2 regions of the Halomonas sp. H33-56 genome follow, and region 1 is predicted to be linked to the other one. Evidence: predicted binding sites of a transcription regulator. Region 1 holds the regulator's gene; the other holds the start of a gene.
What was found. The regulator sigma-54, encoded in region 1, starts transcription at its own class of promoters, with help from an activator protein. The targets are predictions, from matches to a motif close to TGGCACNNNNNTTGCTNT.

Region 1 (14,290 bases):
GGGCGTCGTCGGCCTCTTCCGGCACCAGCAGCACGAACACCAGATCGACGGGCTCACCATCGATGGCATCGAAGTCGACAGGTTCCGCGAGTTTGAGGAAGCCGGAGATGGGCGCCTTGCAGTGGGGGTTGCGGGCATGGGGAATGGCGACGCCATTGCCGATGCCGGTACTGCCCAGGCGCTCACGTCCGATCAGCCGACTGAAGACCTCCTGGCTGTCCAGGCTCGGGGTGTTCTGCGCAATGAAGGTGCTGAAAAACTCCAGCACCCTCTTCTTGCTGCCTCCCGGGACATCGAACAATGTGCGCTCGGGAGGGAGAATGGCTTCCAATGTCATGAGAGTCAGCGAATTCCGGCGCCTTGGGCGCGGGCTTGGGATTTTTCCTTGTGCTTGACCAGCTGGCGGTCCAGCTTGTCGGCAAGGGCGTCGATAGCAGCATACATGTCGCCGTCCTGCGCTTCGGCATGCAGGTCGGCACCGGCGGCGTGAAGGGTGCAGGCGGCCAGCTGGCGTTCCTTTTCCACCGAGAGGGTCACCTGGACGTTGGTGATGTTGTCGTAGTGGCGCTCCACACGGGCGAGCTTCTCTTGTACGTAGTCACGCAGGGGATCGGTCAATTCGACGTGGTGGCCGGTGATGTTGACTTGCATGACAGGCTCCTTGCTCTTTCGGGTGGTGGCTTGATTGTAACCCTTTTTCCGATCCTGCAAACCCCCTCGACGCTACGCAGAAAGACGCAGATGTCATGCGAAATTTCAAGTGCTTGCGCTTTCCCGATAACTAGGCTAGCGACGCCGCAGCGCAAGGCCTCAGCGCAGTCGCTTGCGCTCGCTGGAAGACGGAATATTCATGGCTTCCCGGTACTTTGCCACGGTGCGTCTGGCGACATTGACGCCGTCTTCCGCCAGCAATTCCACCAGTTTGCTGTCCGACAGAGGTTTGCGGGCAGGTTCCTTTTGAATCAACGATTTGATCATGGCGCGGATGGCGGTACTGGAATGGGCGTCGCCATCCTGGCCGACCTGGCTCGAGAAAAAATACTTCAACTCGAACACGCCGCGAGGCGTGTGCACGAACTTCTGGGTGGTCACGCGGGAGATGGTGGACTCGTGCATCTCCACCTTGTCTGCGATATCGGCCAGCACCAACGGTTTCATGGCCGCTTCTCCCTGCTCGAGGAAGTCGATCTGACGCACCATGATTTCCCGGCCGACCTTCAGCAAGGTGTCGTTGCGGCTGGACAGACTCTTGATCAGCCAGCGCGCCTCCTGCAGGTGGTCCTTGAGGAACTGGTTGTCCTGGCTCTTGTCCGCGCGCCGAATCAGCGCAGCGTAGTCGGGCTGGATGCGCAGTCGGGGCATTGCATCCGGATTGAGTTCAACGCGCCAGCCCTCTTCGGTGTGGCGTACCACCAGGTCGGGTATGACGTAGTCGTTATCGCTGTCACCGAACTGGCTGCCGGGACGTGGGTCGAGGCTCCGGATCAGCTCGATGACGCTGTCGAGTTGGTCGTCATCGAGTCCTAGTCGGCGCTTCAGCAGACGTCGGTCGCCGCTGGCCAGCGCCTCGAGAAACTGTCTTACCAGTCGTCCGGCCTGGGGCAGCAGGACGGTATCGCGAGGCAGGCTATCCAGTTGCAGCATCAGACATTCGCGCAGGTCGCGGGCGAACACTCCGGTCGGTTCGAACTGTTGCAGCCGAACCAGCACCGCCTCCACCTCGGCGAGGGGAGGGGGGCGACGACCGTCTTGCTCGAGCCCTTGGGCGATGTCATCCAGTGTCTGCTCGAGATAGCCGTCGGCGTTGACCGCGTCGAGCAGGCTCTCGGCGATCAGGCGTTCCTGGTCGCTGACGTCGAGCATCGCCAGTTGCCAGCTCAGGTGGCTGTGCAGTGACTGGGAGCTTGCCTGGCGCTCGAAATCCGGCGCCTCGCCACTGCCGGCGGGGGTGGTGCCCAGGTCCTGGTAGGTGTCGGACCAGTCGCTGTCCACACTGAGTTCCGAGGGAATCTGATCCGCCCAGTCATCTTCCACGGCTTCCCTGGTCTGCTGTTCGCCGAACTCGTCCTCGAGTTCGAGCATGGGGTTGGCCTCCAGCGCCTGATGGACCTCCTGGCGCAGGTCCAGGGTCGAAAGCTGCAGCAGGCCGATCGCCTGTTGCAGTTGCGGGGTCATGGTCAGCTGGGTACCGATGCGCAGCTGCAGTGACGCCTTGAGGGCCATGGGTCGGGATCCACCAGTGTTGTCGAAAGGCTTTACCCTAACGACGAGTCATCAGACATGCAAGCATCTTGCCAAGTTGGTGTTTTTTGACCTGTGGGAGGGAGTGAAAAGGTCGATGTGGAACAACTTGGTAGGGGGGGGGAGGTGGTTCTTTCGAGGGAGGCCCTGTGTGCAAGGTGAGGCCGACCCTTTCGGGGCCGGCGGTTGGATGCTGATGCTGGCAAGTGTTGCGGCCGCTTGATGCGACTGCGGCTGTCGGGCGGCCCTGCGGTCTAGAGGCGGAAGTTCTCGCCCAGGTAGACCTCCTTGACGCGCTGGTTGGCGAGGATGGACTCGGCGCTGCCCTCGGCGATGATCTGGCCGTCGCCGACGATGTAGGCACGATCGCAGATATCGAGGGTCTCGCGCACGTTGTGATCGGTGATCAGGACGCCGATATCGCGGGCCTTGAGTTGACGAATGATGGACTTGATCTCGCCCACCGAGATCGGGTCGACCCCGGCGAAGGGTTCATCGAGGAGGATAAAGGCCGGCTCGGTGGCCAGGGCGCGAGCGATCTCGACCCGGCGCCGCTCCCCGCCGGACAGGCTCATGCCGGGGTTGTCGCGAATATGGCTGACGTGGAAATCCTCGAGGAGTTGCTCGAGACGTGCTTCTCGGCCCTCGCGGTCGAGGTCCTTGCGGGTCTCGAGGATCGCCATGATGTTGTCGGCCACCGACAGCTTGCGAAAGATCGAAGCCTCCTGAGGCAGGTAGCCGATACCGGCCAGCGCGCGCTGGTGCATGGCCGCGCGGCTCAGGTCCCGATCATCGATGCTGATGCTGCCGGCGTCGGCTCTGACCAGGCCGACGATCATGTAGAAGGAGGTGGTCTTGCCGGCCCCGTTGGGGCCCAGCAGACCGACGATGCTGCCCTGCTCGATTGACAGGCTGATGTCCTGGACGACGCGACGCTTCTTGTAGCTCTTGGCCAGATGGCGAGCGTGGAGAGTCTTCATCAGTTTCCTTGGCTTTCCGGCTCGAGGGTCATGCGAATGCGCTGCTCGCCCTGGACGCCCTGGGCGCTGGAGCGGGCCTGGACCACGCGGCGATCGAGGAAGTACTCCAGATAGGCACCGTCGAAGGTGTCATTGGCCTTGTGCAGCTCAGCCTGGTCGATCAGCTCCATGCGGCGTTCGGCCACGTGGTAGATCACCTTGCGGCCCCAGCCCTTGACCACCGGTTCTTCCGGGGATGGCTTCTGCTCGAGGTAGGCACGTGAGCCGGTCGCGGTCGCCAGTGACAGTTGTCCCTGGTCGTTGCGCTGGATCTCGACGCGTTCGCCGGTGAGGATCATGCTGCCTTGCACAATGCGCACGTCGCCGGTATAGACCGCGGTACCGGCGCGATCATCGAGATCCAGCTGGTCGGCCTCCACCTGAATCGGTGCGCTGCGATCACTTTCCAGCGCCAGGACACTGCTGCCGGTGGCGCCGGCGGCCAGGCCAAGGGCCAGGGCAAGCAGGAGGGCGGGACTTGGACGCATCATGGAAGGGGCTCCTTATTGAGGCTCTGGCGGATGATGACCGGTGACATTGTCGGTCAGGCGAGCGGTATTGTCATGGATCCAGGCGTCGAAGCGCTCCCCTTGCATCTGTTGAGGGGGTTGGCGTAGGACGGCTGGCGTTTCGCTCCAGACATGGCCACTGTCGCTGTCGTAGACCAATACCTCTGTATCAAGCTGCCAACGCTCCGCGGGGGCCTCGAGATGGGCGTCGCCCGACAGGGTCAGGGGGTTGCCGTCCGGACCCAGTTCACCGTTGTCGGCGTCGGCGATCCACTCTCGGCCGCTGTCGTCGATCAGCGCAAGGTCCGGCTGGTCCACCCGGGTGATGTCGTCGAGTGGTGTGTGCACAAGGCGTGGCGTATCGATGCGCTGATGGGGGGTGCCCTGGGCATCGAAGCGGGTCAGGCGGGCATCCACCAGGTAGTAGTCGGGCTCGCCGGCCTTGTCATTGGGTACCAGGTCGGGGACGTTGCTCTCGCGGGGGTCGAGCAACGTCAGGCCGCCACCGAGTACCAGCAGCAGGATGACCAGCCAGAAGCGAAAGCCTGGACGCAGTGCGCTCAGTTTCATGTCAGCGGTCCGTTGCTCAGGTAGCTGTCGATGATATCGTCGAGGCGGCCCTGGGCCATCAGCAGGGTGTCGGTGATCTCGCGCACCGCGCCATGTCCGCCGGCAACCTGGGTGACCCAGTCGGCGTGCTGACGAAGGTAGCAGGGGGCGCCTGGCACGGTGATGCCGACCGCACTGCGATGGATGCAGGGCAGATCCGGCAGGTCATCGCCGCAGTAGGCGACCTGGTCGAGGGTCAGGCCCAGCGAATCGCACAGCGATTCAAGGGCGGGCAGCTTGCGCTCGACCCCTTGCTGTACGTGCTCGATGCCGAGTGCTCTGGCTCTTTGAGTGACCATGGGGGAGCTGCGCCCGGTGATCAGGGCCACCTGGATGCCGGCGCGCTTGGCCAGCTTGAGGCCGTGGCCATCCAGGGTGTTGAACGCCTTCAACTCGGAGCCGTCGGCGTGGAAGTACAGTCGACCATCGGTCAGTACGCCGTCCACGTCCAGCGCCAGCAGCTTGATGTGGCGCAGGCGCTCCACCAGTTCCGGCGCGAGGGAGGCGAGAAGCTCGTGAGACATGACGGCGTTCCTTGTAAAGGGATAAATGAGGCTCAGATGACACCGGCGGCCAGCAGGTCGTGCATATGCAGTGCACCGATTGGGCGCTGCTCGTCATCGACCACCGCCAGGGCGGTGATCCGGCCTTCTTCCATCAGCTTGACCGCTTCCGCCGCCAGGGTGGCGGGGCCGATGCGTCGCCCGGGGGTGGTCATCACGTCATCCACGGTAAGCGAGCTGAAGTCCTGATGGCGATCCAGGGTACGGCGCAGGTCGCCGTCGGTATAGACCCCGGCCAGGGTGCCGTCGGGGGACACCACGCAGGTAAAGCCGAGTCCCTGACGGGTGATCTCGAGCAGGGCATCGCGCAGCGGCGAGCCCGACGGTACCGAGGGCAGCCGGTCGCCGGTATGCATCAGGTCGGCCACGGTCAACAGCAGTCGCTTGCCCAGGCTGCCGCCCGGGTGGGACAGGGCGAAATCCTCGGCGGTGAAGCCGCGGGTCTCGAGCAGCGCCACCGCCAGGGCGTCGCCCAGCGCCAGCGCTGCGGTGGTCGAAGAGGTCGGGGCCAGGTCCAGTGGGCAGGCCTCGCGCTCGACCCCTGCGTATAGATGGGCTTCGGCGTGGCGGGCCAGGGTCGACTGTGCTCGGCCGGTCATGCTGATCAGTGGAATGCCCATGCGCTTGAGCAGCGGCAGCAGGGCAGTGACCTCGGCGGTTTCGCCGGAGTTGGACAGTGCCAGGACGACGTCGCCGGGCGTGATCATGCCCAGGTCACCATGACTGGCTTCGCCGGGATGGACAAAGAAGGCCGGCGTGCCGGTGCTGGCCAGGGTGGCGGCGATCTTGCCGCCGACATGTCCCGACTTGCCCATGCCGGTGACGACCACCCGGCCGCGGCAGGCCAGCAGCAGTTGGCAGGCACGGTCGAAGTCGCCGTCGAGACGCCCGATCAGGGCGTCGATGGCGTCACGTTCCAGCTCCAGGGTGCGTCGTGCGATATCGCGGACGCTCAGGGTCGGCGTCTGCGCCGAGGAGGGGTGTTTGCTCATGGCCATGATTGTTGCCGTTTACTGCCGTTGTCACAAGGGGCCTGCCGCGACCGAAAGGCCGAGCCAGGTCAGATAAAGCGCATAGGTGCAGGCCAGCAGCGCGCCGATCCAGCGCCCCAGGCGCCCTCGGCGTTGCCACAGCAGCAGCGCCGCCAGCAGCAGCGTCAGGCCAAGCATTACCGGAAAGTCGCGGCCGGCGGCTGCGGGATCGGTGGCTCCCGGCGCCAGCAGCGCCGGTACCGGCAGTACCGCCAGCATATTGAACAGGTTGGAGCCGATGACGTTGCCGATGGCCAGATCGTGGTGGCGCTTCAGCGCGCTGGCCACGCAGGCGGCGAGTTCCGGCAGGCTGGTGCCGATGGCGACGACGGTCAGACCGATCACCAGCTCGCTTACGCCAAAGGTGCGTGCCAGCTCAGTGGCGCCCCAGACCAGGGCGCGGGAGCTGGCGATCATCACCGCCAGGGTCAGCACCAGCCAGCCGATGGCCTTGCCCAGTGCCATGCCGGGAATGTCGTCGGCCATCTCCTGTTCGGCCTCGTCGGCGCGAAACAGCCACCACAGACTGAATACCAGCAGCGCGATCAGCAGGGCCGCGTCGAGGCGATCGAGGCTGCCATCGGCCAGGGCGTAGCCGGCGAGGCCGGTGGCGCCCAACAGCAGTGGCAGCTCGCGGCGCACGATGGTGAAGCGCACCGGGATCGGCACCACCAGTGCAGTCACGCCCAGTACCAGCGCGATGTTGGCGATATTGGAGCCCAGCGCATTGCCGGTGGCCAGGTCGGGGGCGCCATCCAGCGAGGCCATCACCGAGACCACGATTTCCGGGGCAGAGGTGCCGATGGAGACGATGGTCATGCCGACCAGCATGATGCTCATGCCGGCGCGGTAGGCGGTGGCGGCGGCGGCGCCGACAAAGCGATCCGCGCTCCAGAGCAGGCCCACCAGGCCCAGGGCGACGACGACAGACGGTAACAGCATGGAGAACGACTTGGTTGCAGAAAGGGCGCCCATTGAACCCTTAGATAAACCTGCGCGCAAGCGCGCAACCGGGGCACTGGCATGCTGCATTTGAGTTAAGATACGATGTTCGAAAACCGAGCGCGGCTCAAGGCGCTCTATTCTCAAGGTTCGGGCTCAGGTCTGGCCAGGCGTCGAATCCGAGGATTCGGGGCCGGCGTCCGGTCTGAACCGCCGGTTCACGGTGATACTGACTCTATAGGGACTGCGATGACGGCTTCCTCCTTGGTGGAGGTGGAGAATCTGCATTTCACGCGCGGCGACAGGGATATCTTTCGCGGCGTGGATCTCTCCATACCCCGCGGCAAGATCACGGCCATCATGGGGCCAAGTGGCACCGGGAAGACTACCCTGCTGAAACTGATCGGGGGGCAGCTCAACCCCAGTGGCGGACGCGTCCTGATCGATGGTCAGGACGTCCATCGCCTGTCGCGCAAGGATCTGTTCCAGATGCGTCGGCGCATGGGCATGCTGTTCCAGAGTGGCGCGCTGTTTTCCGATCTCAGTGTCTACGAGAACGTGGCCTTTCCGCTGCGGGTGCACACCGATCTGCCGGAAAGCATGGTGCGTGACGTGGTGCTGATGAAGCTCGAGGCGGTGGGGCTGCGTGGGGCCAGAGACTTGATGCCAGCAGAGCTGTCCGGCGGCATGACACGGCGTGTGGCGCTGGCGCGGGCGGTGGCGCTGGATCCTGAATTGATTCTCTACGACGAGCCCTTCGTCGGCCAGGATCCGATCTCCATGGGTGTGCTGGTCCAGTTGATTCGGCGGCTGAATCAGGCGCTGGGCTTGACGGCGGTGGTGGTCTCCCACGATATCAAGGAGACCCTGTCCATCGCCGACTACGTCTACGTGGTCGCCGACGGGCGGGTCATGGCCCACGGCACGCCGGCATCGCTGGACGTGGAACAGGACGCCCGAGTCAGTCAGTTCGTGCATGGTGAGCCGGACGGCCCTGTGCCGTTTCACTACCCGGCCAACGATTTTTACGATGACATTCTGGGCCAGGGGAGCCGTCCATGATCGAACGAATCACCCATATGGGACGGCGCGGATGTGACCTGCTGGAGGCCGTCGGCCGGGCCAGCATCTTTCTCGGCCAGTCCATGCTGGGGCGCCCCTCGGCAGAAGGGTTCAGCCTGTGGGTGGCCCAGGTCTATGCGGTCGGTGTGCTGTCGTTGGCCATCGTGCTGGTGTCGGGGCTGTTCATCGGCATGGTGCTGGCGCTTCAGGGTTACACCATCCTGGTCGGGTTCGGTGCCGAGGACGCGCTCGGCCAGATGGTGTCGTTGGCCCTGTTGCGTGAACTGGCGCCGGTGGTGGCGGCGCTGTTGTTCGCCGGGCGCGCGGGCTCGGCGCTGACCGCCGAGATTGGCCTGATGAAGGCCACCGAGCAGCTGACCAGCATGGAGATGATCGGCGTCGACCCGCTGCGTCGTATCGTGGCGCCACGCCTGTGGGCGGGGTTCGTCTCGCTGCCGCTGTTGACCATCGGCTTCAGCGTGGTCGGCGTGTACGGCGGCTACCTGGTCGGGGTCGAGTGGCTCGGGGTATTCGAAGGCTCGTACTGGGGCAACATGCAGGCCAGCGTCGGCTTCTTTACCGATATCGGCAACGGCGTGGTCAAGAGCATCGTGTTCGCCATAGTGGTCACCTGGATTGCCGTGTTCCAGGGGTATGATCTGGTGCCGACCTCGGAAGGTATTTCGCGGGCCACCACCCGTACCGTGGTGTATTCCTCCCTGGCCGTGCTGGGCTTGGATTTCGTTCTTACCGCCGTGATGTTCGGCGGGCTTTCCTGATTCTGCGGAGACTGTCCATGAAGCGCAGCAAGACGATGGAGTTTGGTGTGGGCCTGTTCATGCTGGCCGGTATCCTGGGGCTGGTATTCCTGGGGCTCAAGGTCAGCGGCCTGGACCTGCAACGTGCCGACGACACCTACGAGCTCCGGGCCAACTTCGCGAATATCGGTGGGCTCAAGCCGCGGGCACGAGTGACGATGGCCGGGGTGACCGTGGGACGGGTAGAGAGCATCGAGCTGGATACCGAGTTCTACGATGCCGTGGTGGTGATGTCGCTGGACAGCTCCCTGGCCGGCAAGCTGCCGGACGACAGCACCGCGGCGATCCTGACCTCGGGCCTGCTTGGCGAGCAGTACATCGGGCTGTCGGTCGGGGGATCACCGGAGATGATCGCCGAGGGTGAGGCGATTCGTGATACCCAGTCCGCGCTGGTGCTCGAGGAACTGATCCAGCAGTTCGTGTCCAATCTGACGAAAGACTGATCCGGCAGTTTCCGGAGATACAAGGAGGCAACCCATGACCCGTTCTTTGCCCGCAATGGTTCACCTGCGCCGCTGGTTGATGGCGCTGATGATGGTGCTGGCCAGTCTGCCGGCCATGGCCCAGCAATCCCCCGAACAGCTGATTCGCGACAGCGTCAATGATCTGATGGGGATGATCGGCGGCCGAGAGGCCTACTTCATGGACCGTCCCGACGAGCTCAAGCAGATGGTTGACGAGAGTCTGCGTGGCGTCGCCGACTTTCGCTACATCGGCGCCAGTGTGATGGGCCGCTACTTCAACAATGCCACGCCGGAGCAGCGTTCGCGCTTCGTCGAGGTGTTCAAGCAGACCCTGCTCGACACCTATGCCAAGGGCCTGGTGACCTTCGAGTACAAGGAAGTTCGCGTGCTCGATAACCAGTCCGCCTCACGCTATGACGATCAGGACAGCGTCGAGATGGAAGTGGTGGCTACCGATGGCACCATCTACCCGGTCAACTACACCCTGCGCAAGTCCAACGGCCAGTGGCGGGTGGTCAATGTCATCGTCAACGGCATCAATCTCGGTCTGACCTTCCGCAACCAGTTCGATCAGGCCATGCGTGACCACAACCGTGACTACGACGCCGTGATCAACAACTGGTCGCCGGATGTCGGCGTCGACGAACTGGAGCGCGGTGCGTGAGCGTGTTGATGGAAGTGGCGTCGGCCCGCCTGCTCGAGGACGGAAGTACACTCCGGGTGTGTGGCAAGGTCGACTTCGACGGGGCCGCGGACATGGCCGAGGCAGGTCGTGAGTGGCTCCAGAGTCGGGCATCGGGCACCTCGGTGTGCCTCGACCTGAGCGAGGTGGAGCACGTCTCCAGCGCGGCGCTGACCATGATGCTCGAGTGGGCGCGTACCATTCGCCGGATCGGGCTGTCGCTCAACAGCATCAAGCTGTCGGCGCAGCTCAGGCAGTTGACCGAGCTGGCCGGTCTGGATGATCTGTTGCCTTCCAGCACCGTTACCGCCTAGCGGCGGTTGTCTGGCGGCTGGTGTCCGTGATGCGCCTGGTTCGACGTCTGAATCCAGCGCCTTGATCCGGGCTGCTCGCCCTCGCCGCTAGCCCTTCCGGCACCCCCGACCACCGCAAGGTGGCCGGGGGTGTCTTTTTTGTGACGGATGTATAGGTGGAAACCTCGCTGCGTCATCGCCAAGCGCGCCGCTTTTCTTTACCATATGCCCTTTGAGTTTTTTCGGGACGTCACGGCGAGGCCGTGGGCGTCTCCCGTCATTGGTCTGGTCAAGGAGCAGGTGCATGCAACCCAGCGACGTCAAAGCGCTGCTCGAGAGCCGTGTCGACGGCTGTGAATTTCATATCCAGGGTGAAGGCTGCAACTTTCAGGTGATTGCGGTGGGCGAACGCTTCGCCGAGCTGTCACCGGTCAAGCGTCAGCAGGTCATCTATGGTGCGCTGTCCGAGGAAATCGCCTCCGGCGCCCTTCATGCGGTCAGCATCAAGACCTATACCCCCGCACAGTGGCAGGCTGCCGCCGAAAACACCGGAGCCTGATGGTACCGCCTTCATGGACAAATTGATCATTACCGGCAACGGACCCGCCGAGGGCGACGTCTGGGCCAGTGGCGCCAAGAATGCAGCGCTGCCCATCCTGTGCGCCACCCTGCTGTCCGAAGAGCCGGTCACCATCGGCAATCTTCCCCACCTGCAGGACATCACCACCACCCTGGAACTGCTCGGCCACATGGGCGTGCAGGCGGTGATGGGCGAAAAGATGTGCATTCAGCTCAACGGAGCCCAGGTCAGCGACTGCCACGCGCCCTATGAGCTGGTCAAGAAGATGCGCGCCTCGATCCTGGTGCTGGGACCGCTGCTCGCCCACTTCGGCAAGGCCGACGTGTCGCTGCCGGGCGGGTGCGCCATCGGCTCGCGTCCGGTGGACCTGCATATTCGTGGCCTCGAGGCCATGGGTGCCGATATCCGGGTCGAGGGTGGCTACATCCGTGCTACCACGCCGGGCCGCCTCAAGGGCGCCACCATCTTCTTCGATACCGTGACCGTGACCGGTACCGAGAACCTGCTGATGGCCGCGACCCTGGCCGACGGCACCACGGTGCTCGAGAACGCCGCCAAGGAACCCGAAATCGTGGATCTGGCCGAGTGCCTGATCAAGATGGGTGCCGATATCCGTGGTCACGGTACCGACACCATCACCATCGAAGGGGTGGAGCGGCTCCATGGAGCTCGCCACGACGTCATGCCGGACCGTATCGAGACCGGCACCTTCCTGGTCGCAGCGGCGCTCAGCCGTGGCCGCGTTCGGGTGCGTCGTACCCGTGCCGACATTCTCGAGGCGGTGCTGGCCAAGCTCGAGGAGGCGGGGGCCAGGATTACCACCGGTGAGGACTGGATCGAGCTGGACATGGAAGGGCGCAGGCCCAAGGCGGTCAATATCAGGACCGCTCCGTATCCGGCCTTTCCCACCGACATGCAGGCCCAGTTCGTGGCCATGAATGCGGTGGCCGAGGGCTCCTCGCGAGTGGTCGAGACGATCTTCGAGAATCGTTTCATGCACGTGCAGGAGTTGAACCGCATGGGCGCCAACATCGCCCTGGAAGGCAACACTGCCGTCATCGAAGGCGTCGAGCATCTTTCCGGTGCACCGGTGATGGCCACCGATCTGCGCGCTTCGGCCTCACTGGTGATCGCGGCGATGATGGCCAAGGGCGAGACCCTGGTCGATCGTATCTACCACATCGATCGCGGCTACGAATGTATCGAGGAAAAGCTCCACCTGCTGGGTGCTCGGATCAAGCGCGTCCCGGGCTGAGCTTTCTTCGCCCAGCCGGCTCGGACTGCCCGAGCCGGCGCGGGGAAACACGCCACATTGACTTCCAACCCGACAACCGGGCGAGACCATGAGCAAGCAATTAATAGTGGCGCTCTCCAAGGGGCGCATTCTCGACGAGACGCTGCCACTGCTGGCAGATGCCGGCATCCGGCCCGCCGAGGACCTGGGCAAGAGTCGCAAGCTGTTGTTCGACACCAATCTGCCAGACGTCAAGCTGGTGGTGATTCGTGCCACCGATGTGCCGACCTATGTGCAGCTGGGGGCGGCGGACCTGGGGGTCGCCGGCAAGGATGTGCTGCTGGAGCACGGTGCCGAGGGGCTCTATGAGCCGCTGGACCTCAATATCGCGCGTTGCAAGCTGATGACGGCTGGTATTCAGGGTGCCGAGCCCGCCCGTGCCCGGCGTCGGGTGGCGACCAAGTTCGTCAATGTGGCGCGGCGCTATTACGCCGAGCAGGGCATCCAGGCCGAGGTCATCAAGCTGTACGGTGCGATGGAGCTGGCGCCGCTGATGAACCTGGCCGACGAGATCGTCGATATCGTCGATACCGGCAATACGCTGCGTGCCAACGGTATGGAGCCACGGGAACTGATGGCCCATATCAGCACCCGGTTGGTGGTCAATCAGGCCTCGATGACCATCAAGCATGATCAGATCAAGCCGCTGCTGCGCCGCTTGAGCGACGCCGTCGAGGCGCGGCGGCAGGCGGCAAGCTGAGCGCACCAGCCAACGGAACCCGAGGGTTCTCAACGTATGGCCAAGACAGAAGCGGAGATTTCCGACATGAGCCAAGACACGCCCCTGGTGGCCCGACTCTCGACCCGGGACGAGGATTTCGAGTCCCGTCTCACCGACCTGCTGGCGTGGGAAGGCGTGTCGGACCATGGTGTCCAGCAGGCGGTCTCCGAGATCATCAGCCAGGTGCGTCGGGAGGGCGACGCCGCCCTGGTGGCGCTGACCTGTCGCCTCGATCGCCTCGAGGCCTCGAGCATGGCGGATCTGACCCTGGGGGCCGATCGTCTCGAGGCCGCTTACGCCGCTCTGCCCGACGACCAGCGTCAGGCGCTGGCCACCGCCGCCGAGCGTATCCGCGTCTACCACGAACGCCAGAAGCCCACTTCCTGGCAGTACACCGAAGATGACGGCACCGTGCTGGGGCAGAAGGTGACGCCGCTGGATCGCGCCGGTATCTATGTGCCCGGCGGCAAGGCCGCCTATCCCTCATCGGTGCTGATGAACGCTGTGCCGGCCCACGTGGCGGGAGTACGGGAGATCATCATGGTGGTGCCCACGCCCGACGGCGTGGTCAACGATCTGGTGCTGGCGGCGGCGCATCTGGCCGGGGTGGACAAGGTGTTTACCCTGGGCGGTGCCCAGGCCGTGGCGGCGCTGGCCTATGGCACCGAAAGCGTGCCCAGGGTCGACAAGATCGTCGGGCCGGGCAACATCTATGTGGCCACCGCCAAGCGCGCGGTCTTTGGTCAGGTGGGGATCGACATGATCGCCGGGCCTTCCGAGATCCTGGTGGTGTCCGACGGCCAGACCGATCCTGACTGGCTGGCCATGGACCTGTTCTCCCAGGCAGAGCACGACGAAGACGCCCAGGCGATCCTGGTCAGCTGGGACGTGGAGCATCTGGCGGCGGTGGAAGCGTCCATGGAACGGCTGCTGCCGACGCTCGAGCGCGAAGCCATCGCCGGGGCCTCGCTGCGTACGCGCGGTGCGCTCATCGCCTGTCGTGACGAGGGCGAGGCGCTGGAGTTGATCAATCGCATCGCGCCGGAGCACCTGGAGTTGTCGGTGGAGCACCCGGAGCGACTGGCGGAGCAGGTGCGCCACGCCGGAGCCATCTTCATGGGACGGCACACCGCAGAGGCGCTGGGCGACTACTGCGCTGGTCCCAACCACGTGCTGCCGACCTCGGGTACGGCGCGCTTCTCGTCACCGCTTGGCGTCTACGACTTCCAGAAGCGCTCTTCGATCATTCACTGCTCGCCACAGGGGGCGTCTACCCTGGGCAAGACCGCCTCGGTGCTGGCTCGTGGTGAATCGCTGACCGCCCACGCGCGTTCGGCGGAGTACCGCATCAAGGATTGAAGCGACGCAGGGCCGGTGGTCGTTGTGACCGAGCGCCCCCGGCCCCAGACAGGCATCCAGACATGAAAAGGCCCGGAGCAATTCCGGGCCTTTTCATGTCTGG
Region 2 (14,290 bases), 1.6 Mb from region 1:
GCCGGTGTGGCGGTGGTCAGTCGCCGAGAGCCTCGGCGATCTCGCGTTCGCCGTCCAGGAGCACCGTCTCGTGATTACGGATCTTTCGTTGCCCCAATAGATAGACCAGGGCCTGGGCCACGTTGGCTCTGGAGATCTGGTTGTTGCCCCCGGTCTCGTCCAGCGACGTGGCCACACGGCCGGTGGCGTCGTCGTCGGTGAGCCGGCCTGGCTTGACGATGACATGGTCCACCTTGCTGCTGCGCAGGTAGGCATCGGCAGCGAACTTGGCGGCCATGTAGGGCCTGAGCTTCTCCGGCGCCTGCAGCGGCTGCTCGGCGCGCATGGCGCTGACCATCAGCATGCGATCCAGCCCCTGGCGGCTGGCCTCGTCCGCCACCCGCGTAGCGGCGTAGAGGTCGATCAACAGCGTCTTGTCGGGCCCGGTGTTCGGGCCGGAGCCGGCGGTGAACAGCACCTGTTCGCAACCTTCGAAGGCGGAGGCGAAGTCGCCCTCCAGGTCGGCGACGACCGTCTCGATACCTTGTTGCTCGAACCAGTCGCGTTGCTCGGCGCTACGGATCATGGCGCGAATCGGATGTCCCTGGCGGTGGGCGATGGCGCAGACCTGGCGGCCGATCTGGCCGTTGGCACCTATCACGAGTGTGGTCATGTCGGCCTCCTTGTCGATACCTGGAAATAACCATGGCGTCGATGGGGAAGACTTTCAACGGGGGAGACTTTCAATGGGGAGGCGAATCGATGGCGACGCCGCCCGCAGGCCAGTACCCTGTGCGTCTTTCCCTCACCCACCCGCTCAGGAGCAGCGATGAATCCTCAGGACCTGGAACGCCTGGTTACCTTGCCGATGCCTTTCGGCAAGCATCAAGGCACCTTGATCGCCGATCTGCCCGGGCCTTACCTGGCGTGGTTTGCCCGGGTCGGGTTTCCCCCCGGAGAGATCGGACGCCTGCTGGCGCTGATGCACGAGATCGACCACAACGGCCTGAGCGACCTGCTGGAGCCGTTGCGACGCCGCGGCTGAGCGGCGCCACCTGGCGGGGAGAACCGGTCGCCGTCGTCAGACAGCGTCCTTGTCGGTCGAGGTCAGACAGCATCCTTGTCGGTCTCGCCGGTACGGATACGAATGACTTGTTCAAGGGGAGTGACGAAGATCTTGCCATCACCGATCTTGCCAGTGTTGGCGACCTGGACGATGGCTTCGATGACCTGCTCGGTCATGCCGTCGTCGACCGCCACCTCAAGCTTCACCTTGGGCAGAAAGTCGACCACGTACTCGGCTCCCCGGTACAGCTCGGTGTGGCCCTTCTGACGGCCAAAGCCCTTCACTTCAGTGACGGTGATGCCCTGAACACCGATCTCGGAGAGCGACTCGCGGACGTCGTCGAGCTTGAATGGCTTGATAATCGCGGTCACCAGTTTCATGGCGGGTTCCTCATCCTGTCCGTGTGGGGGCGGCGTCGGTCGTGCCTGGCGCCAACCCGTTGGCGGCGCGCCGTTGCGCCTGTCCTGACTAGTGTGACAAAGCATACCCCTGGCGAACAGCAATAAAAAAGGCCCCCGAAGGGGCCAGGAGGAGCACGCCAGCTCACTGGTGTCGCGGGTAAGCTCAGGCTTACTTCTTGGCGACGTTAAACTCGGGGTAGGCTTCGAGACCACATTCGGCCAGGTCGACGCCTTCGTATTCTTCTTCTTCGCTGACACGCACACCCATGATTGCCTTGATGATCAGCCACACGACCAGGCTAGCGATGAAGACCCAGGCGAAGATGCCGATGATGCCGAGCATCTGGGCGCCGAAGGTGGCGTCGGCGTTGTTCAGCGGGACCGCCAGGACACCCCAGATACCGGCCACACCGTGGGCGGAGATGGCACCGACCGGATCGTCCAGGCGCAGCTTGTCGAGGACCACGATGGCGACCACCACCAGGACACCGCCGACTGCACCGATCAGGGTGGCGCCGAGGGCCGTGGAGGACAGCGGGTCGGCGGTGATGGAGACCAGGCCAGCGATGGCGCCGTTCAGGGCCATGGTCAGGTCAGCCTTGCGGAACCAGATCTTGGCCAGGATCAGCGCGGCGATGACACCCCCGGCGGCGGCAGCGTTGGTGTTCACCAGCACCTGGGCCATGTTGTTGGCGGAAGACACGTCGGAGAGCTTGAGCTCGGAGCCGCCGTTGAAGCCGAACCATCCCAGCCACAGGACGAAGGTACCCAGGGTCGCCAGCGGCATGTTGGCACCGGGAATGGCGTAGATGGCGCCGTTCTTGCCGTACTTGCCCTTGCGCGGACCGAGCACCAGCACACCGGCCAGGGCTGCAGCGGCACCCGCCATGTGGACAATGCCGGAACCTGCGTAGTCGGAGAAGCCTGCTTCGGACAACCAGCCGCCGCCCCAGGTCCAGTAGCCGGAGACCGGATAGATCACGGCGGTCATGACCACGGCGAAGGCCAGGAAGGCCCACAGCTTCATGCGCTCGGCGACAGCGCCGGAGACGATCGACATGGCGGTGGCCACGAACACGACCTGGAAGAAGAAGTCGGCGCGGGCCGAGTAGTAGGGTGCGTCTTCACCACCTGCCAGCACCGCATCGACGCTGTTTTCGGCGCCGATCAAGAAGCCGAGGTTGGGGATGAAGCCGCCGGCGTCGGAGGAGTACATCAGGGCGTAGCCCACCAGCAGATACATGGTGCAGGCGACCGCGAACAGCACGATGTTCTTGGTCAGAATCTCGGCGGTGTTCTTGGCCCGGACCAGGCCGGCCTCGAGCATGGCAAAACCGGCGGCCATCCACATGACCAGGGCGCCGCAGATAAGGAAGTAGAAGGTGTCCAGCGCGTAGCTGAGTTCACTGATATCGACCATGGAAGTGTCTCGCTATATTTTTATCGGAAGTCGGGTCAGGGGACGGGGATCAGACCGCGTCGGAGCCGCGCTCGCCGGTGCGAATGCGGATGACGTCTTCCAGCGGCGTGACGAACACCTTGCCGTCACCGATCTTGCCGCTGTTGGCCGCGTTGCAGATGGCTTCCAGCACGCTGTCCAGTCGGGCCTCGTCGATCGCAACCTCGACTTTCACCTTGGGCAGAAAGTCGACGACATACTCGGCGCCGCGGTATAGCTCGGTGTGGCCCTTCTGGCGGCCGAAGCCCTTGACCTCGGTCACGGTGATGCCCTGGACGCCGTTGTCGGCCAGCGCCTCGCGGACGTCGTCCAGCTTGAAGGGCTTGATGATGGCGGTGATCAGTTTCATGGCATGGCTCCCTACGTGCATAAGGTGGCGGCTTGTTTCCGCTCGGTGCATGGATATCTATGCATAGCGATATACGTGCCATAAATTTGGCAAAAGCTTTGTTTACAATGGCTTGTGGTTGTTTTGGAAAGCAAGAGACGAAAAACACCCGCGAGTTTGCGGCACTGCATCAAAGTTAATGCACTGTTTTGGTGCTGGCGCGCATTGGTGGTGCGTCATTGGCGAGCATGCTGTGTCGGGTCGCGTGCCGGGGCGCGTGTAGGTATCAGGGAGTCGCCAATGCGCCGGGCGCCAATGGGCAAGGGCCACGAAGCATGCGTTGGGCGCCCGGCTTGCGTATCCTGTCGGCAACGGAGTTCCCATCGACGTTTCAAGGAGAGCCATCATGGTCAGTCAGGATCGCATCAGCCGTTTGGCACAGCAGATCGGCGAGCGCTTGCAGGGCGCCTCCCAGGCCCCGGAAGACATCCAGAAGGGGGTCCAGCAGGTGGTGCGTGGCGCCTTCGATCGTCTCGAACTGGTGTCACGCGAGGATTTCGACATCCTCATGGACGTATTGCAGCGCACCCGCTCCCGGGTCGAGGCGCTGGAAAAGCAGGTAGCGGCGCTGGAGAGCCTGGTCGAGGAACGTGCAGCGCCCGCTGGCGAAGCGACCGCGGCGCCTGCCGTGGCCGAGGAAGCCGCCGAGGTACCGGTGCCGCCGGTGCCGGAACAGGGCAAGCAGGACGAGGCGTCGAGCGGTTCAGCCGACAAGCCCTCCGCCTGAGGCTTCGGACGCAGAGCGTCACAAGATATGCCGGCCCGCCCTGGCGGGGGGCTGGCATGGGGCGCCGGTGAGGTGGGCGTGCTCTACTGGTCATGAGCCTTCCGTCAGGCAGGGAGCCCATGACGCTTGCCATCATTGCCACCCGTGCGGGACTGGGGCTGGACGCCCCCGAGGTGCAGGTCGAGGTACACCTGGCCAACGGCCTGCCGGGCATGACCCTGGTCGGCCTGCCCGAGACCGCAGTGCGCGAAAGCCGCGAACGGGTGCGCAGCGCCCTCGCCACCTGCGGCCTCGACTACCCGCTACGCCGCATTACCCTGAATCTTGCTCCCGCCGATCTGCCCAAGGAGGGTGGACGCTTCGATTTGCCCATCGCGTTGGGTCTGCTGGTGGCTTCCGGCCAGTTGCCCGCCGCCGCACTGGAGGGTGTCGAGTGTGCCGGCGAACTGGCCCTCGATGGCCGGTTGCGGCCGGTAGCCGGCATGCTGCCCTTCGCCATGGCCACCCGTCAGGCTGGGCGGCGCCTGATCCTGCCCGAGGCCAACGCCGATGAGGCGGCCCTGGTCAATGGACTGGAGGTGCTGCCGGCGGCGCACCTGCTCGACGTCGTCGCCCACCTGGTCGGGCGCATTCCCCTCGTTGCTCACCTACCCGTCGCACCGCCGCAAGACGGGCCTGCGGCGCTGGATCTGTGCGATGTGCGTGGCCAGTATCAGGCCCGGCGAGCGCTGGAGGTGGCGGCGGCGGGTGGGCACAACCTGCTGTTTGCCGGGCCGCCCGGCACCGGCAAGACGTTGCTGGCCAGCCGACTGCCCGGGCTCTTGCCGCCGCTTGGCGATGACGAGGCGCTGGAGGTAGCGGCGATTCGCTCGGTGTGCGCGCTTCCCCTGTCCGATGGCTTTGGCCGTCGTCCGTTTCGCTCGCCTCACCACACCGCCAGCGCGGTCTCGCTGGTCGGTGGCGGCTCGCGTCCGCGGCCCGGCGAGATCTCGCTGGCCCATCGCGGCGTGCTGTTTCTCGACGAGCTGCCGGAGTTCAGTCGCCAGGTGCTGGAGGTGTTGCGCGAGCCGCTGGAAAGCGGCGAGATCCATATCGCCAGGGCCAGCCACGAGCGACGATTTCCTGCTCGTTTTCAACTCGTTGCCGCAATGAATCCTTGCCCCTGCGGCCATCTGGGGGATCCGCGTCAGGACTGTGTATGCACCGCGTCCCAGATCCAGCGCTATCAGGCGCGCCTGTCCGGCCCCCTGCTCGATCGCATCGACCTGCAGGTGGAGGTGCCGGCGCTGCCGGTGGAACAGTTGACGTCGCATCAGCCGGGGGAAAGCACCGAGATGGTGCGCCGACGCGTGATGGCGGCGCGTCAGCGTCAGCAGCAGAGGGGAGTGCTCAACGCCCAGCTCGCCGGGGCCGCGCTGGAGCGAGCCTGCGCCCTGGAGGTGGCCGAGCGCACCTGGCTGGCGCAGTCGCTTGAGCGCCTGCGGCTGTCCGCCCGGGCCTACCACCGGGTACTGCGGGTGGCGCTGACCCTGGCCGACCTGGCCGGGCGCGAGCGTCCGTGCCGTGACGACCTGATCGAGGCCATCGGCTATCGACAGCTGGATCGGCTGTTGCGCAAGGGCTGACGGGCGCCGCACGGTCGCTCCATGCACCCGTTATCGCCAGGCATAGCGCCTGCCCGGGTCCAGGCTTCGCCCGAGAAGTTGACGAGCGCAGGCACTTTTCAGCAAGCCCTAGAGCGCGTCGGCGTCGAAGGCGCCGCTGATGACCGTGGACCACAGCGCGGCACCGTCGCCGGGGCGGCGCAGGCGGAGTTCGAAGCGGTAGGGCAGAAGCTCCCGGTCAGACAGCGTCAGGCGTGGGCCATCGGCGATCAGTCGGCTGTCGACCAGCCATTGATTGGTATCGGCGGCGGGGGTATCACCGGGCTGCCAGTCCAGCACCTGGGGGCCGTCGTCGATCGCCAGCAGGCCACGGGTCAGGCTCTCCTGGACGCGGCCGACGCCAAGCTCCAGCCTTTCGTCGACCTTGGGCGGGGACAGCAGCAGCACCTGATCGGCCAGGGTTTCCCCTGCCAGGGCCGGCGCCTCGGCGACCCGCTCGGCCGCCTGTTGGCCAAGGCCCAGCAGCGCCTGGCGCAGCGTCTCGGGGCGCTCGGGGGCGCTGGCACAGCCGGCCAGCCAGACCAGCAGCACCAGCGCCAGCCAGGGCAGCAAGGAGGAGTGGCTGCCGGCGCGGTGTACCGTCTGTCGGGTCAAGCGTCTGGGCATTGAGATGACATCCTTTTCGGTAGAGGCCCTTCACTGAGCTGTTGTTCCAGAAATTGGCGCACTTCGGCGAAAAGGTCCAGGCGGATGGCCTCGGCCTCGTTGACCAGATGGTGGCGGGCTTGCGGGTGACAGCAGATGTGCGCGCCGGGAAACTTCTTGCCGAGTACCGCCAGATTCCAGGGCCCGTCCACCGTCAGGTCCTTCTCGCCTTGCAGGATCAGGGTCGGTAGCTGGCACGGGGGCAGCTGCATCAGGCGGGGCATCCAGCGGCGCATGGCGCTGACCCAGCCGGTGGGCAGGCGCACGGGCTGGAGCGGGTCCTGTTCGCGCAGAAAGGTGGCGAAGTCGTCATCATTGGTGTTCGCCCGAAACTTGCGCGGCACGCTGGAGACAAAGGGGCTGACCAGGCGATGGACCCAGGCTGCTCGGGTCCAGCCCCAGGGTCTGACCAGGGGCGCCAGCAACACCAGCGCCGACCAGTGGCCGTCATCGCCCCGGCTCAGGGCATCGGTGGCCAGGATGGCGCCGCCGGTGCTCTGACCGACGCCGACCCAAGGTCCCTGGGCCAGGCCGGCTTCGCTCAGGTGCTGCTGCAGCGTACGCAGGCAGTCGCCGTAGTCGGCAAAGTCGTCGATGTCGGCACGATCCCCACTGGACAGCCCGTGTCCCGGCAGATCCCACAGCACCACCGTGAGCTCGAGTTCCAGCAGCAGCTCGAGCAGGTGGCGGTACAGGCCCAGGTGGTCGTAGTAGCCGTGAACCACCACCGCGGTGCCCCGAGGGCGGGGCGGGCGCCATACCTGAGTCCACAGGCGGAAGCGTGGCGTCTCGATATTACCCGCGTGCAGCGTTACCCCTTCGGTGAGCAGGACATCGAGCCGATAGTGCGCCAGATAGCGTTCAAGGGTCGTTGCCATGGCCGGGGCGGCTGTCGCCACCAAGCCTTCGCCTTGTCTTGCCACCGGGGTCAGCCGTTCGATGGTCTCAAGGGGCGTGTAGTCGGTCATAGCGTCCTCCGCTGGGAAGGGGCGGTGGCGTGCGTTGCTCGGCACTCGGTTGTGCTGGGACGGCCAGATGGCGTGGAGGGTAGCGTCATCACCCTGCGCCTGGTTGCACCCTGACCGATCGTTGGCCACCTGCTTCTTCTGACACCGTCCGGAGGCCGTCGTTGCTCACCTGTGCCATGGAGGTATGGCCTTCGGCGTCAGATGAGGGAGTCGCCAGCACACGTCAACACCTTCCTGTCTGGGCTTCCTTGCCTGTTCCATGCTAGCGACCCAGCGAGTTCGGCACCACTGTTTCCCAATCGACAAGGCCCTCGACAGCTCATCATTTGGTCTAGCCTTGAGCGGTAGAGCGGGGTTTTCGGTTTACAAATGGAATGATTTTCCACAAAATCATTCTGGAGCAGTCACCTTTTCCCCTGTCCGGCTGGAAGGTGCCAGGGGGGCACCCAAGGCCCAACGAGGAGCTAGACCCAATGACGCAACGCATTTCTCGCCATCGCCTGCAGGTGGCCGCCGAGCTGGACCAGTTCATCACCGAACAGGCGCTGCCTGGCACGGGGATCGATGCCGATGCCTTCTGGAAGGGCGTCGATGCCATCTTCCACGACCTGACGCCGACCAACCAGGCCCTGCTGGCCGAGCGCGACGCGCTGCAGCAGAAACTCTCGGCCTGGCACAGTGAGCACCCGGGGCCGGTCAACGACATGGCCGCTTACCAGGCCTTCCTCAAGGAAATCGGCTATCTGGTCGATCCGCCGGCCAAGGTCGAGGTGACCACCGAAAACGTGGATCGCGAGATCGCTTCCCAGGCGGGCCCCCAGCTGGTGGTGCCGGTGAACAACGCACGCTACTCGCTGAACGCCGCCAACGCGCGTTGGGGTAGCCTCTACGACGCTCTGTACGGTACCGACGTGATCAGCGAAGAGGATGGCTGCGAGAAGGGCTCGAGCTTCAACCCCAAGCGCGGCGAGAAGGTCGTGGCCTACGCCCGCAATGTGCTGGACCAGGCGGCACCGCTGGCGACCGGCTCCCACCGTGACGCGGTCAAGTACTTCCTGCGCGATGGCCACCTGGTGGTGTCTCTGGACGGCGGCCGCGAGACCGGCCTGAAGGATCCGGGCAAGCTGGTGGGCTACCAGGGCGACGCCTCCGCGCCGAGTGCCGTGCTGCTGTCCCACCATGGCCTGCATCTGGAAATCCAGGTCGATGACAGCCACCCCATCGGCAAGACCGACCCGGCCCACGTCAAGGACGTGGTGGTGGAAGCCGCGCTGACCTCCATCATGGACTGCGAAGACTCCGTGGCGGCGGTGGATGCCGAGGACAAGGTGGGCGTCTACGCCAGCTGGCTGGGCCTGATGAAGGGTGACCTCACCGCCGAGGTGGCCAAGGGCGGCAGTTCCTTCACCCGTCGCCTGAATCCGGATCGTGACTACGTCACGCCGGATGGTTCCGAGTTGACCCTGCCGGGACGCTCGTTGCTGTTCGTGCGCAACGTGGGTCACCTGATGACCAACCCGGCGGTGCTCGACGCCGACGGCAACGAAATGCCCGAGGGCATTCTCGACGCCATCATGACGTCGCTGATCGCCCTGCATGACCTCAACAAGGGTGACGATCAGCCGCGTAACTCTCGCACCGGCTCCGTCTATATCGTCAAGCCGAAGATGCACGGTCCCAAGGAAGTGGCCTTCGCCAACACCCTGTTCGGGCGTGTCGAAGACCTGCTGGGCATGGCCCGCAATACCCTCAAGATGGGCATCATGGACGAGGAGCGCCGCACCTCGGTCAACCTCAAGGCCTGCATCAACGAGGCCACCAGCCGGGTGGTGTTCATCAACACCGGCTTCCTCGATCGCACCGGTGACGAGATGCACACCGCCATGGAGGCGGGCCCCATGCTGCGCAAGGGCGACATGAAGGGTGCCGACTGGATTCAGGCCTACGAGCGCAGCAACGTGCTGGTCGGACTGGCCTGTGGCCTGCGCGGACGCGCCCAGATCGGCAAGGGCATGTGGGCCATGCCGGACCTGATGGCGGCGATGATCGAGCAGAAGATCGGCCACCCCAAGTCGGGCGCCAACACCGCCTGGGTGCCGTCTCCCACCGCTGCAGCGCTGCATGCCCTGCACTACCACCAGATCGACGTGGCCCAGGTCCAGCGCGAACTCGAGGAGCTGGACGAAAGCGAGCAGCGCGATGATCTGCTCAAGGCGCTGCTGACCGTGCCGGTGGTCGCCTCCGCCGACTGGAGCGACGACGAGATCCAGCAGGAGCTCGACAACAACTGTCAGGGCATCCTCGGCTACGTGGTGCGCTGGGTCGAGCAGGGCGTCGGCGCCTCCAAGGTGCCTGACATCCACGACGTGGGCCTGATGGAAGACCGCGCTACCCTGCGGATCTCCAGCCAGCACATTGCCAACTGGCTGTACCACGGCGTAGTCGACGCGGCGCGTGTGGAAGAGACGCTCAAGCGCATGGCCAAGGTGGTGGACGGTCAGAACGAAGGCGACCCGGCCTACACCCCGATGAGCCCTGACTTCGACAAGTCCACCGCCTTCCAGGCGGCCAGCGACCTGATCTTCAAGGGGCGTGAGCAGCCGGCCGGCTACACTGAGCCGCTGCTGCACCACTGGCGTCAGGTCCACAAGGCGAAGTAACACACTCGGGACGCCACCGAGTACGCCAAGCAAACGCCGCGATCCAGGCGGCGTTTCCCTGGACACACCCCCGGGACTCCCCGGGGGTGTGTCGTTGTGTCGAGGGGAAAGCCCACAGCAGCGAGGGCGTTGAGGCGTCGTATCCGGGCTTGAGTTATGGTGAAGCTATCACGAGCCGGATTGCCTTCAGGGAGAGAACCATGACCGTGATGACCGCCGCCGCCATCGAGGATTTTCTGGACGACGTCTTTCCCCAGCGCATGGGCACCATCGAAGCCGTCTCGGAGATGCGGGCCACCATGAGCCTGGCCATCGAGGATGAACACTTGCGGCCCGGCGCCAGCGTCTCCGGCCCGACCATGATGGGACTGGCGGACGTCTGCCTGTACGTGGCCATCCTGGCCCAGATCGGGCCGGAGCCCATGGCGGTCACCAGCAACCTCAACTGCCACTTTCTACGGCGCGCCCGGGGTGATCGCGATCTGATCGCCAACGCCCGCTTGATCAAGCTGGGACGCCGCCTGGCGGTGGGTGAGGTGGAGCTGTTCTCCGACGGAGACGAAGCGCCGGTGGCGCACGTGACGGCGACCTACGTACTGCCCGATAACGACTGAGAGGCTATCTCACACGCGGGCTCGCCATAGTCCCCAGGCTAGCGCCAGCCAGCCAAGCAGCAACAGCACGCCGCCGAGCGGTGTGATCAGCCCCAGTGGGCCGAGCCCGACGCCGTAGAGCCCGGCCAGGGCCATGGCGTACAGCGAACCCGAGAACAGCAGGATACCTGCCGACCACAGCCTCAGTGCCGTCAGCTGGGCGGCCAGCGGCTGCTGGGCCCGCCAGGCCAGCAGCGCCAGGCCTGCCAGGGTGTGCCAGGCCTGGTAGCGTACCCCGGTGGTAAAGGCGGCGGTCAGACGCTCAGGCAGGCGTCCGTCGAGGCCATGGGCGGCGAAGGCGCCGAGCGCCACCACCATGGCGCCGGACAGGGCGAGGGTGATCCACCAGTGACGATCCGGCATCGAGGCTCCTTGACGACGAGAGAGAGGAATCTGCCCTCAACCGTACCCCGCGGCGGCCCGAGCCGCTACAATGTTGCCCCCGCGACATCTTGATAATGAGGTGGCCATGCAGATTCAGCTAAATGGTGAGCCCCACGCCCTCGACCGTGAGCAGACCGTGGCGGAGTTGATCGACGCCCTGGGTCTGGGCGGGCGCCGCATCGCCGTCGAGCTCAACGAGGACATCCTGCCGCGCAGCCAGCACGGCGAGACCCGCCTGGCGGATGGCGATCGCATCGAGATCGTCCATGCCATCGGCGGCGGCTGAGGCGAACCACCCGCCAGTAGATACCGACGACTTTAGAGGTGCCGCTCGATGGCGGCCTGGTTCCGTTTCGTGAGAAGGACTTGAGCATGACCGACATCTTTCAGGACAGCCCGCTGCGGGTCGCCGACCACGCCTTTTCCTCGCGTCTCTTGGTGGGCACCGGCAAGTACAAGGACTTCGACGAGACCGGCGAGGCGATCGCCGCCAGTGGCGCCGATGTCGTGACCTTCGCGGTGCGTCGCACCAACCTGGGTCAGGAGGCCGGTGAGCCCAACCTGCTCGACGTGGTGCCGCCGGAGCGCTATACCCTGCTGCCCAATACCGCCGGTTGCTACAACGCCAAGGATGCCGTGCGCACCTGTCGGCTGGCGCGGGAACTGCTCGACGGCCACAAGCTGGTCAAGCTCGAGGTGCTGGGGGACGACAACACCCTCTATCCCAATGTGGTGGAGACCCTCAAGGCCGCCGAGACGCTGGTCGCCGATGGCTTCGACGTGATGGTCTACACCAGTGATGACCCCATCGTCGCCAGGGAACTCGAGGCCATCGGCTGCTGCGCGGTGATGCCGCTGGGCTCGCTGATCGGCTCCGGCCACGGCATCCAGAATCCGCACAATGTGCGCCTGATCATCGAGCAGGCCAAGGTCCCGGTGCTGATCGATGCCGGGATCGGCACCGCCTCCGAGGCAGCCCTGGCCATGGAGCTCGGTTGTGACGGCGTGCTGATGAACTCCGCCATCGCCCACGCGCGCCAGCCGGTGCTGATGGCCGAGGCCATGAAGCATGCCGTGCAGGCGGGACGCCAGGCGTTTCTCGCCGGTCGCATGCCGCGTCGCGGCGCCGAGGCGTCATCGCCGTTCGCCGGCCGCATCAACGCCTGAAGCCCGCAGGAGCGGCAAGGCCCAGCCTGCCGCTCCTGCTCAGCTTCCTCGCCCTGACACTTTCACCACGCCCCCAGACATCATCATGACCGACCAAGATCGCCCCGACGAGGGCAAGACCACCGGCCCGGAAGGACCGGACGCACCGCTGCATCGCCGTGGTATCAAGAGCTATGTGCTGCGGGCCGGGCGCATGACCCAGGCGCAGACCCGTGGGCTCGAGGAAGTCTGGCCGCGGCTGGGACTGACCCTCGCCCAGGGGCGCCAGGACCTCGATGCGCTGTTCGGCCGCCAGGCGCCCAGGGTGGTCGAGATCGGCTTCGGCATGGGAGCCTCGCTGATCGAGCAGGCCGAGACCCACCCGGACACCGACTTCATCGGGATCGAGGTACACGCCCCGGGCGTCGGCAAGTTGCTCGACGAAGCCGACAAGCGTGGGCTGACCAACCTGCGGGTCTACCGCGAGGATGCCCTGGCGGTGCTGGAGCAGTGCCTGCCCGAGGGCAGCCTGACCACCCTGCAGCTGTTCTTCCCCGACCCCTGGCCGAAGAAGAAGCATCACAAGCGGCGCATCGTCCAGCCGGCGTTCGTCGAGCTGGTGCGGACTCGCCTGGCCAGCGGTGGAACCCTGCACATGGCCACCGACTGGGAAGCCTACGCCGAATGGATGGCCGAGGTGATGGAGGCAGCCCCGGGCTACCTCAATACCGCGACCCCGGAGACGGCGCCCTATGTGCCGCGTCCCGACTTTCGTCCGCTGACCAAGTTCGAGGCGCGGGGCGAACGGCTCGGTCACGGTGTCTGGGACCTGATCTTCCGCCGCGTCGACTGACGCCGGCATCGGCGGCGCGGCCCTGGCCGCGTCGCCCGGCCGCCAGCGCCCACAGGGCGCCACCCAGCGACAGCACCAGTCCCGCCAGGCCCAGCCCATCCGGGCGCTCGCCGAACAGCGAAAGCGTCATCAACAGCGTCACCGCCGGGGTCAGCGCGATCAGCGCCGAGGTCGGGGTCACCCCGAAGCGCCCCAGACACGCCACGAAGAAGCCGTAGCCACCGAAGGTGGCCAGCACCACCAGCCAGCCAATGGTCAGCCAGGCGTCCAGCGTCGCCGGAGGTAGCGCCGGCAGGCCTGGTTCGAGCATCACCGCCGCCAGCATGAACACCAGCGTTGCCGCGCTCAGCTGCAGCGCCAGGCGGGTGATCAGTGACAGCGACACCACACCGCCATTCTCCTCGCCGGGCCTGGCGGTCGCCGGCGGCGTCAGGATGCTGCCGATCGATACCGCGGCGACCGCGACCAGCGGCAGCAGGTAGGCCCACCAGGGGGCGCCGCCGACGCTGCGCATGTCGCCAGCGATCATCGCCATGGCGCCGAGCGTCGCTACCCCCATGCCCCACCATTGTGCGCTGTCGCTGCGCTCCTTGAGCAGGTGCCGTGCCAGTAGCGCCGCCGCCAGCGGCTGCAGCGCGCCGATCAGCGCCGCCACCGAGGCGCTCACACCTTCGGCCACCGCCACCAGCATCGTCAGCAGGTAGACGCCCACGGTCAAACCACCGGTGAGCAACTCGTGGCCTGCCTGGCGCCAGCTCGGGCGATGCCCCGGATGGCCCAGACGACAGACCACCAGCATCCAGGCCAGCAGGGTTGCCAGGGCAAAGCGCCAGGCATAGAGCCCCATCACCGGCACGTCCAGGTCCACCGCCATGCGACTGCCGACGAAACCGCTGCTCCAGCAGACCACGAAGCCCGTGGCGACCATCAGGGCACCCGAGTGCTTGCCCAGCTGCCGGGGAAGCTGGTGGAGCAGGGGGATCAGGCGGGGTAGCAGCGTCTGCATGGGGCCTCCTTGAGCACGGGTGGATGACGGCAGCGCTGGATAGATGAAGCGCTGGATGAGCAGTCTGCCGTGGTGCTAGCCTTTCGAGTAGCGAAACGTTTTTCACGCTGACTTCAATAATGTTGAAGTCTTCGGGTAGGGTGGTCTGGCGCCATAGGGGGAGCAACGATGACCGAGAACACGGGAGCGGCGCTGGATCTGGAGGCGCTGCGCAGCTTTGTGACGGTGGCCCAGCAGGGCAGTCTGGCGGCGGCGGCGGAGTTGCGACACCGAACCGTCAGTGCCTTGAGC

Region 2: the regulator sigma-54 is predicted to act here: its motif matches at 3,318-3,335, upstream of NFH98_RS00500 (P-II family nitrogen regulator).

What each region holds. Positions count from the first base shown of each region.
Region 1 is NZ_JAMSHP010000001.1:1,693,842-1,708,131, forward strand. It holds gene ptsN (PTS IIA-like nitrogen regulatory protein PtsN) at 1-337, opposite strand, end outside; gene hpf (ribosome hibernation-promoting factor, HPF/YfiA family) at 343-651, opposite strand; gene NFH98_RS07355 (RNA polymerase factor sigma-54) at 811-2,223, opposite strand; gene lptB (LPS export ABC transporter ATP-binding protein) at 2,496-3,221, opposite strand; gene lptA (lipopolysaccharide transport periplasmic protein LptA) at 3,221-3,751, opposite strand; gene lptC (LPS export ABC transporter periplasmic protein LptC) at 3,764-4,339, opposite strand; gene NFH98_RS07375 (KdsC family phosphatase) at 4,336-4,902, opposite strand; gene NFH98_RS07380 (KpsF/GutQ family sugar-phosphate isomerase) at 4,935-5,933, opposite strand; gene NFH98_RS07385 (calcium/sodium antiporter) at 5,964-6,914, opposite strand; gene NFH98_RS07390 (ATP-binding cassette domain-containing protein) at 7,164-7,976, shown strand; gene mlaE (lipid asymmetry maintenance ABC transporter permease subunit MlaE) at 7,973-8,755, shown strand; gene mlaD (outer membrane lipid asymmetry maintenance protein MlaD) at 8,773-9,237, shown strand; gene NFH98_RS07405 (MlaC/ttg2D family ABC transporter substrate-binding protein) at 9,272-9,922, shown strand; gene NFH98_RS07410 (STAS domain-containing protein) at 9,919-10,254, shown strand; gene NFH98_RS07415 (BolA family protein) at 10,538-10,792, shown strand; gene murA (UDP-N-acetylglucosamine 1-carboxyvinyltransferase) at 10,806-12,068, shown strand; gene hisG (ATP phosphoribosyltransferase) at 12,157-12,807, shown strand; gene hisD (histidinol dehydrogenase) at 12,874-14,187, shown strand.
Region 2 is NZ_JAMSHP010000001.1:104,385-118,674, forward strand. It holds gene NFH98_RS00480 (SDR family oxidoreductase) at 17-652, opposite strand; gene NFH98_RS00485 (DUF3820 family protein) at 809-1,024, shown strand; gene glnK (P-II family nitrogen regulator) at 1,087-1,425, opposite strand; gene NFH98_RS00495 (ammonium transporter AmtB) at 1,616-2,866, opposite strand; gene NFH98_RS00500 (P-II family nitrogen regulator) at 2,916-3,254, opposite strand; gene NFH98_RS00505 (accessory factor UbiK family protein) at 3,640-4,020, shown strand; gene NFH98_RS00510 (YifB family Mg chelatase-like AAA ATPase) at 4,140-5,645, shown strand; gene NFH98_RS00515 (hypothetical protein) at 5,754-6,290, opposite strand; gene NFH98_RS00520 (alpha/beta hydrolase) at 6,275-7,297, opposite strand; gene NFH98_RS00525 (malate synthase G) at 7,771-9,957, shown strand; gene NFH98_RS00530 (PaaI family thioesterase) at 10,158-10,571, shown strand; gene NFH98_RS00535 (DUF423 domain-containing protein) at 10,581-10,973, opposite strand; gene thiS (sulfur carrier protein ThiS) at 11,080-11,280, shown strand; gene NFH98_RS00545 (thiazole synthase) at 11,367-12,161, shown strand; gene trmB (tRNA (guanosine(46)-N7)-methyltransferase TrmB) at 12,247-12,993, shown strand; partial or broken gene NFH98_RS00555 (DMT family transporter) at 13,052-13,999, opposite strand; gene NFH98_RS00560 (LysR family transcriptional regulator) at 14,168-14,290, shown strand, end outside.